3 regions of the Kribbella sp. NPDC056345 genome follow, and region 2 is predicted to be linked to each of the others. Evidence: riboswitches for the same ligand, from Rfam matches in the RefSeq annotation. Region 2 holds a riboswitch; each other region holds the start of a gene.
The links. A riboswitch is a leader RNA that binds a small molecule or an ion and turns the genes downstream of it on or off. The one in region 2 is predicted to bind thiamine pyrophosphate.

Region 1: linked by a shared signal. The riboswitch ahead of ACFCV3_RS33475 (purine-cytosine permease family protein) and the one ahead of thiS (sulfur carrier protein ThiS) in region 2 are both predicted to bind thiamine pyrophosphate.
Region 3: linked by a shared signal. The riboswitch ahead of thiC (phosphomethylpyrimidine synthase ThiC) and the one ahead of thiS (sulfur carrier protein ThiS) in region 2 are both predicted to bind thiamine pyrophosphate.

What each region holds. Positions count from the first base shown of each region.
Region 1 covers NZ_JBHJQQ010000012.1:99,529-104,174, reverse strand. The annotation lists gene ACFCV3_RS33495 (ATP-binding protein) at 1-379, shown strand, start outside; gene ACFCV3_RS33490 (DUF3152 domain-containing protein) at 508-1,287, shown strand; gene ACFCV3_RS33485 (hypothetical protein) at 1,330-2,136, shown strand; gene ACFCV3_RS33480 (alpha/beta fold hydrolase) at 2,133-2,795, shown strand; TPP riboswitch at 2,817-2,939, shown strand; gene ACFCV3_RS33475 (purine-cytosine permease family protein) at 2,927-4,261, shown strand; gene ACFCV3_RS33470 (class I SAM-dependent methyltransferase) at 4,312-4,646, shown strand, end outside.
Region 2 covers NZ_JBHJQQ010000002.1:572,684-577,329, forward strand. The annotation lists gene ACFCV3_RS08390 (serine hydrolase) at 1-799, shown strand, start outside; gene ACFCV3_RS08395 (RidA family protein) at 792-1,181, opposite strand; gene ACFCV3_RS08400 (thiazole synthase) at 1,294-2,067, opposite strand; gene thiS (sulfur carrier protein ThiS) at 2,069-2,296, opposite strand; TPP riboswitch at 2,287-2,402, opposite strand; gene ACFCV3_RS08410 (DUF5937 family protein) at 2,406-3,341, opposite strand; gene ACFCV3_RS08415 (hypothetical protein) at 3,349-4,646, opposite strand, start outside.
Region 3 covers NZ_JBHJQQ010000002.1:692,490-697,135, forward strand. The annotation lists gene ACFCV3_RS08985 (anion permease) at 1-265, shown strand, start outside; gene ACFCV3_RS08990 (anion permease) at 352-1,488, shown strand; gene ACFCV3_RS08995 (hypothetical protein) at 1,502-1,735, shown strand; gene ACFCV3_RS09000 (hypothetical protein) at 1,732-2,256, opposite strand; gene ACFCV3_RS09005 (lysophospholipid acyltransferase family protein) at 2,372-3,130, opposite strand; TPP riboswitch at 3,161-3,280, shown strand; gene thiC (phosphomethylpyrimidine synthase ThiC) at 3,273-4,646, shown strand, end outside.

The DNA of each region.
Region 1 (4,646 bases), on a different contig from region 2:
CTACCCGTACTTCGTCCAGGCCTTCGCCCACGCCACCTGGGACCACGCCCCCACCTCACCCATCACCATCAAAGACGTAGCCGTCGCCGCCCCCGAAGCCTCCGCCGAACTCACCGTCGGCTTCTTCGGCTCCCGCTACGAACGCGCCACCCCCGCCGAACGCGAGTACATGCGCGCCATGGCAGAGCTGGGCATAGCCGCCGACGACGGCTCGGTCCCCACCGCCGAAGTAGCCACCACCCTCAACCGCAAACCCCAGTCCCTCTCCCCAGCCCGGGACGGCCTCATCAAAAAAGGCCTCGTCTTCTCCGCCGAACGAGGCACCGTAGCCTTCACCGTCCCCCACTTCGGCAAGTTCCTCCGCACCCGCACCGCCTGACTCTCCAGGCTGCCCTTTTGTGCAGAGGGTGGGAGTCTGTAGGGTGAATCGGCATGACCACCCGGCGGACTGGCCAGCGTGCTGGGATGTCTGCGCGTGGGCGGCACAGCCGGCGGAAGTCTCATCGGATGCAGTGGTTCTCGGTGACGGCGTTGGCGGTGCTGGGGACTGTGATGGTGGTGCATCCGGATGTGACCGGGCGGCGGAGTCTGGCTGCTGAGGTTGTTGCCGGGGCAGAGACTCCGGTTGCGCAGGAGCCGGTGGTGGTTGTGCCGACTCCGGTGGTGGTGACCACTCCTACTCCGTCGGTGCATCTGACGACGCCGTTGCGGCCGGCACCTACGTTGACTCGGCAGCCGAAGGGCGCCAAGCCGAATGTGACGGTGTCGAGTGGGAAGCTGAGTGTCGTGCCGGGGTCGGACAAGGCCAGCGGGGTGCGGGACAAGCTGACGTACCGGGTGGAGATCGAGCAGGGGTTGTCGGTGAACCCGGTTGCGGTGGCGGCGAGTATTCACAAGACGCTGACAGATCCGCGCGGGTGGCAGGCGGTGCATCCGGTGAGCTTCGAGCGGACCGACGCCGCCGACGTGGATCTGCGGATCATCGTGGCGACGCCGACGCTGACCGACAAGCTGTGTCTGCCGCTCGACACCGGTGGTGAGGTGTCGTGCCGGGTCGAGGACCGGGTCGTGCTGAACGCCAAACGGTGGATGTACGCAGTTCCGGCGTACGGCGGGGATGTCGCGCTCTACCGCAACTACCTGGTCAACCACGAGGTCGGGCACGCGCTCGGGCACGGGCACTCGACCTGTGCGCAGCCGAAGTCACCGGCGCCGGTGATGATGCAGCAGACCAAGGGACTCGGTGGCTGCCGGCCGAACGCGTGGCCGACGATCAAGGCCACCTGACCACGTCCCGTGAGAAGCTGAGTCCCCAGGGAGGGAGCAGCGATGTCGTCACAGGACTTCCCGACGTACGGACGTGAGCCGGAGAGCGAGCAGCCGGCCGAGGAGCAGCACTTCGCTCCGCCCACCCCGTACGGCGGTGGCACGTACGCCGGCGGTGGTCAGCCACTGCCGCCCGTTCCCTATGCGCCTGCGCAGCCCTACGGTTCCCAACCGGGTCAGTACGGCGGTCCGCCCACCGACCCCACGCAGCCCCCGAGCTACCGACCAGGGCACCCGTACGGCGCTCCGGTGGATCCGCATCCCGAGGCGTTCCCGACGTACGGGCGTAAGGAGCCGTTCGAGGGCCGTGATCCGCGGGCGGCCAAGGTGCTGCTGCTGGCCACGCTGATCGCGGCGATCTACGGGCTGATGGTGGTGTCGGTCCAGCGGGTCTCGATCCGGGAGATCACCCAGGCACCGGGGTCACCGCTGAACCACCCGCTGCGGACCGACGTGATTGACGCGCTCGGCCAGCTCCTGATCCTTCTGGTCGGCGCTGCGGCGATCGTGCTGTGGGCGAGAGACGTGCTGGCTCGCCGCAAGGCCGCCCGCCAGCCGGAGGCTATCGAGATCGTCGGCGGTGTGCTGGTCGTCGCCTCGCTGGTCCCCCTGTTCATTTGGGTGGGGATGGTGCTGTCGACCGGCCTCGGAGCTGTCGACGCCACGCTGGAGCGGCTGCCGACGGCGTACGCGTGGGGTGGGTTCGGTCTGCTCATCCTCGCGGCCGGGCTGTTCCTCGGCTACCGCGAGCTCAAGCCGGACCTCGACACCGTGGTTCGGGCCGCACCCGGCCGACCGCCCTGGGAGTGAGCGCACCCGTAGTCCTGGTCCCGGGCCTCGGCCTCGGGCCGGAGTCGTACGCACCGACAGTCGAGCACCTCTCGATGCCGTACCGAGTCGTCACACTTCCCGGATACGGCGAACCTGCTGACCACCGCGATGACCTGCACCCGGAGGCCCTCGCCGCACGCCTGGAGCAGAAGGTCCGGGAGCGCTCGGTCCTCGTCGGGCACTCGGCCGGCGCTCAGATCGTGGTGGAGCTGGCGGCCGCCCACCCAGAGCTGGTGCACGCGCTGGTCCTGATCGCGCCGAGCGGTGACGTGAAGTCCGCGAGCTGGCTCGACCTGGGGATGCGATGGCTGGAATCGGCAGCACCGGAGTCCCCGCGGCTGATCCCGGTCCTGGCACCGCAATACGCCCGTACGACGTTCTCTACGATCGCCCGAGCGGCTGCCGCCTGCCGCCGGCACGACCTGGCCGGTGTGATCACCAGAGTCCAGGCGCCGGTCGTGATCATCCGCTGCCGCCATGACCATCTGTCATCAGCCGACTGGGCCGACCGCCTCGCCGGGCTGAGCCACGGTGAGTCACGGACGCTGTCCACCGGGTCACACATGCCGGTGCTGACCAACGGCCCGGAGGTGGCCGCGCTCATCCATCGAGCAGCCGCCGAGCGGCCCACCGATTGAAGCGTTATCGTTGACGCGGTAGCAAACCTCTGCGGGAGCTCGCACCGACATGCGGGCTGAGAGGGCGACTAGACCATCCGGGTCGCCGACCGCCTGAACCTGACCGGGTAATGCCGGCGTAGGGATAAGCGATGACAGACACTGCAATTCGTCCTGCCAACAACGAAGCTCCGCTCGTCCTCACCACGGATGCGCCCAGGACGCTCGGGTTCTTCGACCAGTTCACGCTGTGGGGCAACCTCGGCATCTCGTTGTTCGGCCCGGTGACCGGTGCGCTGGTCGCGGCGTACACGGGGTCGTTGTGGCAAGGCCTGCTCGCGGTGGTCGTCGGCTGCGGGATCGGCGCGCTCGTCCTCGGTGGCGCGGCCGTCTTCGGCTCGCATACCGGTGCGCCGGCCATGGCCTGTCTGCGCGGCATCTTCGGCCGCCGCGGGTCGATGGCGCCGACCGTGCTGAACATCGCGCAGAACATCGGTTGGGCGACGATGGAGATCATCGTGATCTCGCAGGCCGCGGTCGCGGTGACGAGTGAGCGCTGGCGCTGGTTGTTCGTCGTACTGGCCGGCATCATCGCCACCACGATGGCCGTCCGGCCGCTGGGCAGCGTGAAGGTCCTGCGGAAGTTCATGGTCTGGCTGGTATTGATTGCCTCGGTCTACCTTTTCGTCCAGGTGCTCAGCAAGCCGGTGCAGGCGCTGCCGCAGGACGGCGTGTTCGGCTTCTGGCCCGGTGTCGATCTGGCTGCCGCGGGTGTCGTCTCCTTCGCGCCGCTGGCCGCGGACTACACCCGGCACTCACGCAGCAACAAGGCCGCCTTCGCCGGTTCGTCGCTCGGCTACGGCCTGGCCGCGATCCTGTACTACGCCTTGGGCGTGTTCGCGGTCGCGACTCTGCAGACCGACAGCGAAGGCGTGATCACCGCGCTCGTCACCCTGCCGGCCGGTGCGATCGCGTTGTTCGTGCTGCTGGTGGACGAGGTCGACGAGGCCTACGCGAACGTCTACTCGACCACGATGGCTGCCCACAACCTGATCGGTCACGTCGATCGGCGCTGGATCTCGATCGGGATCGGCGTCCTCGCGACCGGCCTCGCGCTGATGGTTGACCTGGGCAACTACACCCAGTTCCTCTACCTGATCGGCTCCGTCTTCATCCCGCTGTTCGCGGTCGCGATCGCCGACTTCTTCCTGGTGAGCAAGATGAACTGGGACGTGTCCAGTACGGCGAAGTTCCGCTGGCAGCCCGCGGTCGCGTGGCTGATCGGCTTCGTCGCCTACCAGCTCGTCAACCCGGGCACGGTCGCCGGCTGGTCGGATTTCTGGGTCGATGTCCAGGGCAAGCTCTTCGGCGGAAACGCGGTACCGGGGTGGCTCGGCGCGACGTACACCAGCATCATCGTCTCGATGGTCGCCGCCGTGGTTCTCGGCCGCATCGGGCGTAAGGAAACGGTCGCGGCCGGATCGTGACCCGCGGACCGGTGGACAACTGACCGGCGGCACGCGGGATACTTGCGCCCATGCTCAACTCCGCACTGCGTAGCCGGGCCGAATACGCCGAACTCGGCGTCGACGGTCTGGCCGCGCGGACTTCGCCCGAGCGGGACGCAGACATCGTCAAGGCCGTCGAGGAACTACTGGACGGCCGGGACTCGGTTCTCGATCTGTGCTGTGGCTACGGCCGGATCTCGCTCCCGCTGCGGCGGGCCGGGAAGACCGTGCGCGCCCTCGACATCTCACCGAACCTGGTCGAGGCCGGCCGCGCCCGGGCCGCGGAGGAGGAGCTGGCGATCGACTGGGCGATCGGTTCGATGACCGATCTGCCGTACGCATGGGATTCCTTCGACGCGGTGAT
Region 2 (4,646 bases):
GCCGGAATCAACAGTCGCCGTCGATGCGGACGACGTCGTACCGATGGCGTCGGTCTACAAACTTCCTTTGCTCGTTGGGTTCTGCCGTCTGGTCGACGAAGGCGAGCTCGATCCCCGCGCGCGACTCACCCTCGACCCGTCGACCCGAACCCCCGGCCCCACGGGGTTGTCCCTGATGGCCGACCCCGTCACCATGTCGCTCCGCGATCTCGCCGTGTCGATGATGGCCGTCTCCGACAACGCCGCGGCGGACGCGCTGCTCGACGTGGTCGGCCTCGATCGACTTGCCGAGCTGCTGCAATCCTTCGGCCTGCAACAGACCTGGGTACGGCGGGGGACCGCGGCCAACCTGGTCGACCTGCAACGGCGTACCGGAATGGACGATCCGGACGCGGCCCTCGCCGTACTGGCTGACAACAACCGCGCCACCCCGACCGGGGTCTACGAAGCAGCCAACGCCTCCGCGACCACCCCGTCGGACATGACCCTGCTACTCCGTCGGCTCTGGACCGGTGAACTGCTCTCCGCCGCCCAGACCGACTTCGCGAAGGCGACGATGCAGCGGCAGATCTTCCAGCACCGCCTGGCCTCCGGCTTCCCGCACGACAGCATCCGGGTCGCCGGCAAGACCGGCACGTTCGGCGCCCTCCGCCACGAGGTCGGCGTCGTCACGCTCCCCGCCGGCGACGCCTACGCGGTCGCCGTCTTCACCCTCACCGCCCGCGCCGACTGGCGCCAGCCGCGCGCCGACGCCACCATCGGCCTCGCCGCGCAACTGGCCGTCAACCTGCTCAGATAACGGCGTACGCCTCGATCTCGATCAGAGCATCGGGACGGAACAGCGCCACCACCTGTACGGCGGTGCTGGCCGGCGGATTGGCCGTGTCGACGTACTCATCCCGAACCGTCCGCAAAGCAGGCAGCCCGCCCAGATCGGTCAGGTAGTAGTTCAGCTTCACAACATTCGCCCACGTAGCCCCAGCAGCCTTGAGAGCTGCATCCAGATTGGCAAACACCTGCCGTGTCTGGGCTTCGGCATCACCCTCGCCAACAATGTTGCCCTCAGCATCGAGTGCGACCTGACCGGCGATCGCGACCCACTGCCCAGGACCGGTCACCACATGGCTGTAACCGTTCCCCGGCGCAACCCCCTCCGGACGCGGATACTCCAACTTGCTCATCCATCCTCCATCGAACGGTGATCTCGGACCGGGAGCATAGGCCGGGCGCAGGGCGACGTCCGCTCAATTTCGCCTGGGACCGAAGACCAGGCTGGACTACTCGCGACAACGGCTAGAACGTCGGCAGTCCGGTTGTGGGTGAGGATGCCTGTGCGGAGTGCCAGCGGCGCGGGACTCGGCCGGCCAGCAGGGCGTTGCGGCCGGCGGTGACGGCGTCGCGCATGGCGGCTGCCATTAGCGCTGGTTTCTCCGCGCGGGTGACCGGGGTTGCCAGCATCACCGCGGCGCAGCCGAGCTCCATCGCGAGCGCGGCGTCGCTCGCTGTACCGAGGCCGGCGTCGACGATGACCGGGACGTTCGCACCCTCGACGATCAGGGAGATGTTGTGCGGGTTGCGGATGCCGAGGGCCGAGCCGATCGGCGCGGCCAATGGCATCACGGCCGCGCAGCCCGCCTGCTCGAGACGGCGAGCCAGGATCGGGTCGTCGTTGGTATAGGGGAGCACGGTGAAGCCGTCGGCGACCAGGATGTCCACGGCGTCGAGGAGCTCGACCGGATCGGGGAGCAGCAGGTGGTCGTCGGCAACCACCTCGACCTTGATCAGGTCGGTCCCCAGTGCCTCGCGGGCCAGCCGGGCGGTCAGCACGGCCTCGGCCGCGGTGTGACAGCCGGCAGTGTTCGGCAGGATCTCGATCCCGTGCCGCTTCAGGACGTCGAGCACCGAGCCCTCGTGCCCGGTCCCCAGCCGGCGCATCGCGACCGTGGTCAACTGGGTGCCGGAGGCAATCAATGCCTCTTCCATCACTTCCAGGTTGGCCGAACCGCCGGTACCCATGATGAGCCGCGACGAGTACGTGCGGCCGCCCAGCTCGAAGGGGTCGTCCATGTCAGCCTCCCTGGACCGCGCCGACGATCTCGACCCGGTCACCTGCCGTCAGGATCGTGGCGGCCCACTCGTCGCGGGTCAGCACGCTCTGGTTCACCGCGACTGCGATCCCGGTCTGCCGATCCGACATCTCCCGGACCAGCTCCGCGACCGACATCCCCGGTCCGCTGCTGGTCGCCGTACCGTTCACCCACACCGCGTGCTCATGCGGTGACTCGTCGTACGTCATGAGGTCCTCCCTACGCCGGAATTACCCGATTCAGGTTCAGCGGTCGGCGACGCCTGCTCTGTCGCCCTCTCAGCCCACTCCGGTGCGAGCTCCCGCGGTGCTATCGACTTTAGTTCCCCGTCAGCAATTGGGCCAATTCTGTCGGCCTGTAGAGCACATGCTTACCGGCTCGCTGGGGCTCGACCAGGCCGGTACGGCGGAGCAGTTGCAGGTGCTGGCTGACTGCTGACGGGGTGACCTGGAGCTCGGCGGCCACGTCGGTCGTGGTGCGCGGGTGCGTGAGGAGCTGCAGGATGCGGGCGCGCGCCGTACCGATGAGGTGGGCCAGGTCCTGTGGCGTGGGTGGGGCGACGACGGTCCACAGGTTGGCCTGGCCGCGGGGTGGGTAGCCGAGGAACGGTTCGGCGCCGGGGTCGTACGGGATCACGGCGTGCGGGCCGAACAGGGTCGGCTGCAGGACGAGACCGCGGCCGTCGACCTTCTCCACGCGACTGATTTCGCTCACCTTGTCGACCTTCAAGAGGCCTTGGCTATAAGAGATCGCCGGGCCGAGTTCGTTGAGCATCGCCCCGGTGCCTTGCTGGGTGAGCACATGACCGCGGTACGTGATGTCGGCGGAGAGGATCGTCCGCATGCGATTCCAGTACGGCGCCATGACCGTCTGCCAGTAGTCGTCGAGTGCTGTGGTGACTCGGGCCGGCGTGAGACCTTCGGGCAGCTCGCCGTTGACCGCTGTGAGCTGTCTGGTGAAGGTCTCTTGATCGACTGCCGCTATCAGCGCGAGCTCGTCGGCGAACTGGGTGAGCGGGGAGGTCGGCCGCGGTGTGAGGTAGTCGGGGCTGCCCATGGTGTCGTTGACGAGGTGGCTGAGGACGGTCCAGTCCAGGTCTGCGAGGAGGGGCTGGACGGCACGGATCCACGGCAGCTGCAGCGGGAACCGGCCGGGATCGCGCAGGGCCCGCAGTGAGAGCACTGTCTCGCACGCGGGTGACAGGGCGAACCGGACCTCCTCCAGATCCCGGGACGTCAGTTCGTAGGTCAGCACTCGTTCATTACATCCCGCGGTAGCCCGGACCGCCTCGTTGGGTTGTGTGGTTCTCGGGCCTGTCGTGTCGCGCGATCGGGCCGGTGTCGTCGTCGAGGACCTTGCCGGTGGCCCAGGCGTCGTCGGTGATCGCGTTGCGCGGTACCGCCAGGGCTAGCTTGAAGTCCTGGTCCGGCTGGGCAGTCGTGTTGCCACGGATCTGAACCGCGACGGTCTTGCGGGTCTCGCCGGGTGCGAAGGTGATCGTGGTCCTCAGCGGGAGGACGATCTCGGGGTCCGCTGTGAAGCCGGCTGTCTCGGCGTGAACAGTGATCTGCTGATGGCTCGGCCTGTTGAGGGTGACCGTGAAGTTGACCTCGGTCGTGTTGTTGCCCTCGGCAATTGGTGCGGCATCGGCGACCGAGATCCGGGGAAGGTGGTTGATGGTGGTGCGGCCGCGGGACGGCGTGCTGAGGGCGAGGTCGGAGATGAAGATCCGGCCCTCGGTGGTGCGGTCGGTGCGGAGTTCTACTGCCTTGAGATCCGTTGTTTTCAAGGGGATTCGCACTGTTCTCAGTAGCGTTTTCGGTTGGCCGTCTTCGGGTTTGCCGGGGAGATGGGTGAGGGAGACGGCGACATCGCGGTGGTCTCCTCGGTTGTCGATCAGTCTGATGGTGAGGTCCTGGGGCGACGGCTGGTCCGGGTCGGCGGCGGCGCGGAACGTCAGTACGCCGTACTGCTTCTGGGCGTTGACCGGGATGCGGATCGCACCTGGGCCGGTCCAGTGGAGTGCGGTGATCGCTGGGTTCGGGACGCCGGGGAGGAAGAAGCTGGGGACCCAGTGGGGGAAGCGGTCGGGCTGCTCGTTCTCGGTGCAGAACGGGAGCTCGGGGTTGGGATCGGGGAGCCAGGACGGGCTGCCGGTGCAGACGGTCGCGGTCAGGGCGCCGGTCGTGGTGACAGGTTCGTCGAACCGTGCGAGCTCGAGGCGGTCGGGGGATTGTGCGGTGACGTTGGGGTTCGAGCCGTCGAACAGCTTTCCCTGTGCTTCCTCGCCGCCGAGGATCCAGCGGAAGAAGCCCGAGATGTACGTGCGCCCGAGGGTCTGCTGCTGAACCGCGGTCAGGCGTGTGGGCGTCGCCGTACCGCAGGGTTCGTCGTTCGGGTTGAAGGCCCAGTCGTCGGTCGCGGGGGCTTCGGCCTGGCCGGGGGTCCACTCGCTGTTGAAGAAGTTGTGGTTGGCGCCCATCAGGAGGACCGTCGATTTGGGTGCACTATCCGGGGCTTGGCGGGAGTCGTCGTACAGGTGCTGGCCCTGCAGGTCGT
Region 3 (4,646 bases), 120 kb from region 2:
CATCCACCTCGACCCGGCCCGCGGATTCGCGTCCGAGGCCGTCGCGGCCACGGTGCTGTACGTGATGGCGATCGGCCTGCACGCGCCGGTCTCCACGACCCACACGATCACGAGTGCGGTGATGGGCGCCGGTGCCACCAAGCGGCTGTCCGCCGTCCGCTGGGGCGTCGCGAAGGGCATCATCACCGCCTGGGTGCTGACCATCCCGGCCGCCGGCCTGGTCGCGGCCGGCTGCTACGCGATCGCCCACCTGATCCTCGAGTAAACCAAGAACCCCATTCATTTCGAATTCATCCACCGCCCCTACGGTCGGACGAGGCCCCAACTCGTCCGCCCAGGGATGTGATCGAGATGGATCTGTCGTTTCTCGTCGTCGTGGTGATCATCACCGCGCTGGTGTTCGACTTCACCAACGGCTTCCACGACACCGCCAACGCGATGGCGACCTCGATCGCCACCGGCGCGCTCAGACCCAAGGTCGCGGTCGGGCTGTCCGCCGTACTGAACCTGGTCGGGGCGTTCATCTCCACCGAGGTGGCCCACACCATCTCGAGCGGACTGGTCGACGACACGCTGATCACCGTCCCGATCGTCTTCGGCGGCCTGGTCGGTGCCATCCTGTGGAACCTGCTGACCTGGTATCTCGGTCTGCCGAGCTCCTCGTCGCACGCGCTGTTCGGCGGTCTGATCGGGGCCACCTGGATCGCGGCCGGCAGCGGCGCGGTCAACTTCGGCACCGTGGTGCAGAAGATCATCGTCCCGGCCGTCGCCGCGCCGATCGTGGCCGGAGTCGTCGCACTGCTGGGGACCTACCTGGCCTACAAGATCACGGCCCGGGCCCGGAAGAAGAGCGTCGAGGAAGGCTTCCGCGCCGGTCAGATCGCCTCCGCCTCGCTGGTCTCACTGGCGCACGGCACGGGTGACGCGCAGAAGACGATGGGCATCATCACGCTGGTCCTGATCACCTCCGGCAGCCTGGCGCAGGGCTCCCGGCCGCCGCTGTGGGTGATCTTCGCGGCCGGTATGGCGATTGCCCTCGGCACGTACCTGGGCGGCTGGCGGATCATCCGCACGATGGGCAAGGGGCTGACCGAGATCGAGTCGCCGCAGGGCTTTGCCGCGGAGACCAGTTCGACCGCAGTGCTGCTGGCTTCGTCGCACCTGGGCTTCCCGCTCTCCACCACGCAGGTCTGCTCCGGCAGCATCCTGGGCGCCGGACTGGGCAAGCGGCTGGCTGAGGTGCGCTGGACGGTGGCCGGCCGGATGGCACTGGCCTGGCTGTTCACACTGCCCGCCGCTGCGATCGTCGGCGCGCTGTCCGGCCGCGTGGCGAACTCCGGCAACCTCGGGGTCGCGCTGATCGCCGTACTGGCTCTGGTTGCTGGTGGTGGCCTGTACGCCGCCTCCCGGCGCAAGCCGGTCAACTCGGCCAACGTGAACGAGTACCCGAGCACCCCGGCCGCCTCCTCGGCGACCGCGGCGGTCTGAGAGGAGCAGGGCGATGCACATCGACTGGGCCGGACTCGGCGAAGTAGCGCTGGTCAGCCTGCTCTTCGGGGTAGGGCTGGCGGTGGTGTTCGCCTTCGGAGTGACCGCTATGGGACGGCGTGCGGTGGCGCTCGACGAGAAACGGCCGCCTGCGATGCTGGACACCGCAGTGGCGTCGCTGTGCTTCGCAGCATGCCTAGCTGCGGTGCTGTACGGCCTCTACTTGATCATTCCGCAGTTCCACTAGCGGTTCCACCTACGCACTGCCTTGGCGACGTCCTTGGTGCGCACCGCGTCGAGGTTCTCTTCCCAGGCGGTGAAGAGGCGATCGCCCAGCTCAGCTGCGTCCAGACCGGCTTGGGGGCGGACAGCCACGGCCCAGGTCGCTGCCGCCGCGTGACCCTGCTGGTGGAGCAGGTGGTTGACGGTCGCCTGGATACGGCGCTGGTTCTCACCTGTCAGGCCGCGGCCGGCCCAGTCCTGCAGGATGGCCGCGTCGTCGGCGGTCATCTGGGCCAGGTAGGTCAGCGGACCACGCCAGTAGCCGCGGTGACCGATGCTGTCCAGCACCTCCAGCGGGAACCAGCCGTTCGCGCAGCGCCGCCCGTTGACCGCGGCCTCGACCTCGCGCGTCCGCTCGGCGTCCAGGTCCTGCGTGGACCAGCCGATGAAGTAGGCACCCGCGTCCGGGAGGTGCTCCGCCACGTGCGGCGCGACCTGCAGCGTCCCGGGTTCGAACAGGCGCAGTTCTTCCGGTGAATCGAACACAAACCTTCCCCCGCCCAACACAGGGACCCCCGAGGTTCCTGTCATGTCAGCAACAAGTGCCCTTCGTACCGTCGCAGACCGCCGAGGTCAAGGCCTTGTCCGGGGTAAGGCGGCGTTATTGACGCGGTTCTTGCCGACGCTCCGCCCGGCGGGCCAGCTCCTCACGATCCATCCGGTCGGCCTCTTCGGGCGTGGGCGCGGAGCCGCCGTACGAGGCCGGCAACCACCAGGCACCGGGCGGTTGCTCCGGGTAGGCACGGATGGTGTCGTCGAGCATCTCGGCCATCGTCGAGCGCAGTACGGCGGTCGCCGCGACCGGGTCGTCGTCCGTGCTCACGGTCATCGGCGTACCGACCGTGATCGCGATCGTGCGGTGCCGGGAGAAGTCCTTCGGGTGATCCTTGGTGAACATCCGCTGGGTGCCCCACAGGATCAGCGGAATCACCGGTACGCCGGCCTCCGCGGCCATCCGGACCGTGCCGGACTTGAACTCCTTGAGCTCGAACGACCGGCTGATCGTCGCCTCCGGGAACACGCCGACCACCTCACCGGCGCGCAGCAGCCGCAGGGCTTGCTCGTACGACGCCGCGCCGGCACCGCGGTCCACCGGGACGTGGTGCATCCCACGCATCAGCGGACCGGACCAGCGGTTGCGGAACAGGACTTCCTTGGCCATGAACCGGACCAGCCGCTTGCTCGGCAGAGCGCCGTACCCGCCGAGAACGAAGTCGACGTAGCTGATGTGGTTCAGCGCAATCACGGCACCGCCGGTCCGGGGCACGTTCTCGGTCCCGGAGAGCTGGAAGTTCACATCCAGCACCTTGAACGCCGTACGGGCGATTCCGACCACCGGCGGATACACAAAGTCGCGCATCGTCGGAACTCTACTAAGGTATTGCCGATAACTGGAGATCGCGGGAGCTCGCACCGTAGTGGGCTGAGAGGGCGGCTGGAGGAATCCGGCGCCGCCGACCGCCGAACCTGTCCGGGTAATTCCGGCGTAGGGAGCACATCAAGTGACAACCATCGGCACCGTACGACCGACTGTCACCACCGGCCCGATCTCGGGCTCCGAGAAGATCTATCGCGGCGAGCTGGGTGTCCCGGCGCGTCGTGTCCACCTCACCAACGGCGAGCACTTCGACCTGTACGACACGTCCGGGCCGTACACGGACGCGACCGCGCAGATCGACGTACAGGCCGGTCTGCCCGCGCTCCGGCGCGAGTGGATCGCCGGCCGGGCGAACCTGACCCAGCTCGCGCATGCGCGAGCCGGCACCATCACCGAGGAGATGCGGTACGTCGCGCTGCGGGAGAACATGGATCCGGAGTTCGTCCGGTCCGAGGTGGCCCGCGGCCGGGCCGTCATCCCGGTCAACCGCCGGCATCCGGAGAGCGAGCCGACCATCATCGGCAAGAAGTTCCTGGTGAAGGTGAACGCGAACATCGGCAACTCCGCCGTCAGCAGCTCGATCGAGGACGAGGTCGAGAAGCTCGTCTGGGCCACCCGCTGGGGCGCGGACACCGTGATGGATCTGTCCACCGGCAAGAACATCCACGAGACCCGCGAGTGGATCCTGCGGAATTCGCCGGTTCCGATTGGGACGGTCCCGCTCTACCAGGCGCTGGAGAAGGTGAAGGGCGACCCGGCCGCACTGAACTGGGAGGTCTACCGCGAGACGGTGATCGAGCAGTGCGAGCAGGGCGTCGACTACATGACCGTGCACGCCGGCGTACTGCTGCGGTACGTGCCGCTGACCGCGCGGCGGATCACCGGCATCGTCTCGCGCGGTGGGTCGATCATGGCCGCGTGGTGCCTCGCGCATCACCAGGAGTCCTTCCTGTACACGCATTTCGCCGAGCTGTGCGAGATCCTGCGTGAGTACGACGTGACGTTCTCGCTCGGTGACGGACTTCGCCCGGGATGTATCGCGGATGCGAACGACGACGCCCAGTTCGCCGAGCTGCGCACGCTGGGGGAGCTCACCAAGATCGCCTGGGAGCACGACGTACAGGTGATGATCGAGGGCCCGGGACATGTGCCCATGCACAAGATCGCGGAGAACGTGCGGCTCGAGGAAGAGCTGTGTGGTGAGGCGCCGTTCTACACCTTGGGGCCGTTGGCAACCGATGTGGCACCGGCCTACGACCACATCACCAGCGCCATCGGTGCGGCCCAGATCGGCTGGCTCGGTACGGCGATGCTCTGCTACGTCACGCCGAAGGAGCACCTCGGGCTGCCGGACCGTGATGACGTCAAGACCGGTGTGATCACCTACAAGATCGCTGCCCACGCTGCCGACCTGGCCAAGGGGCATCCGGGCGCACAGGCCTGGGACGACGCGTTGTCGACGGCCAGGTTCGAGTTCCGCTGGGAGGATCAGTTCAAC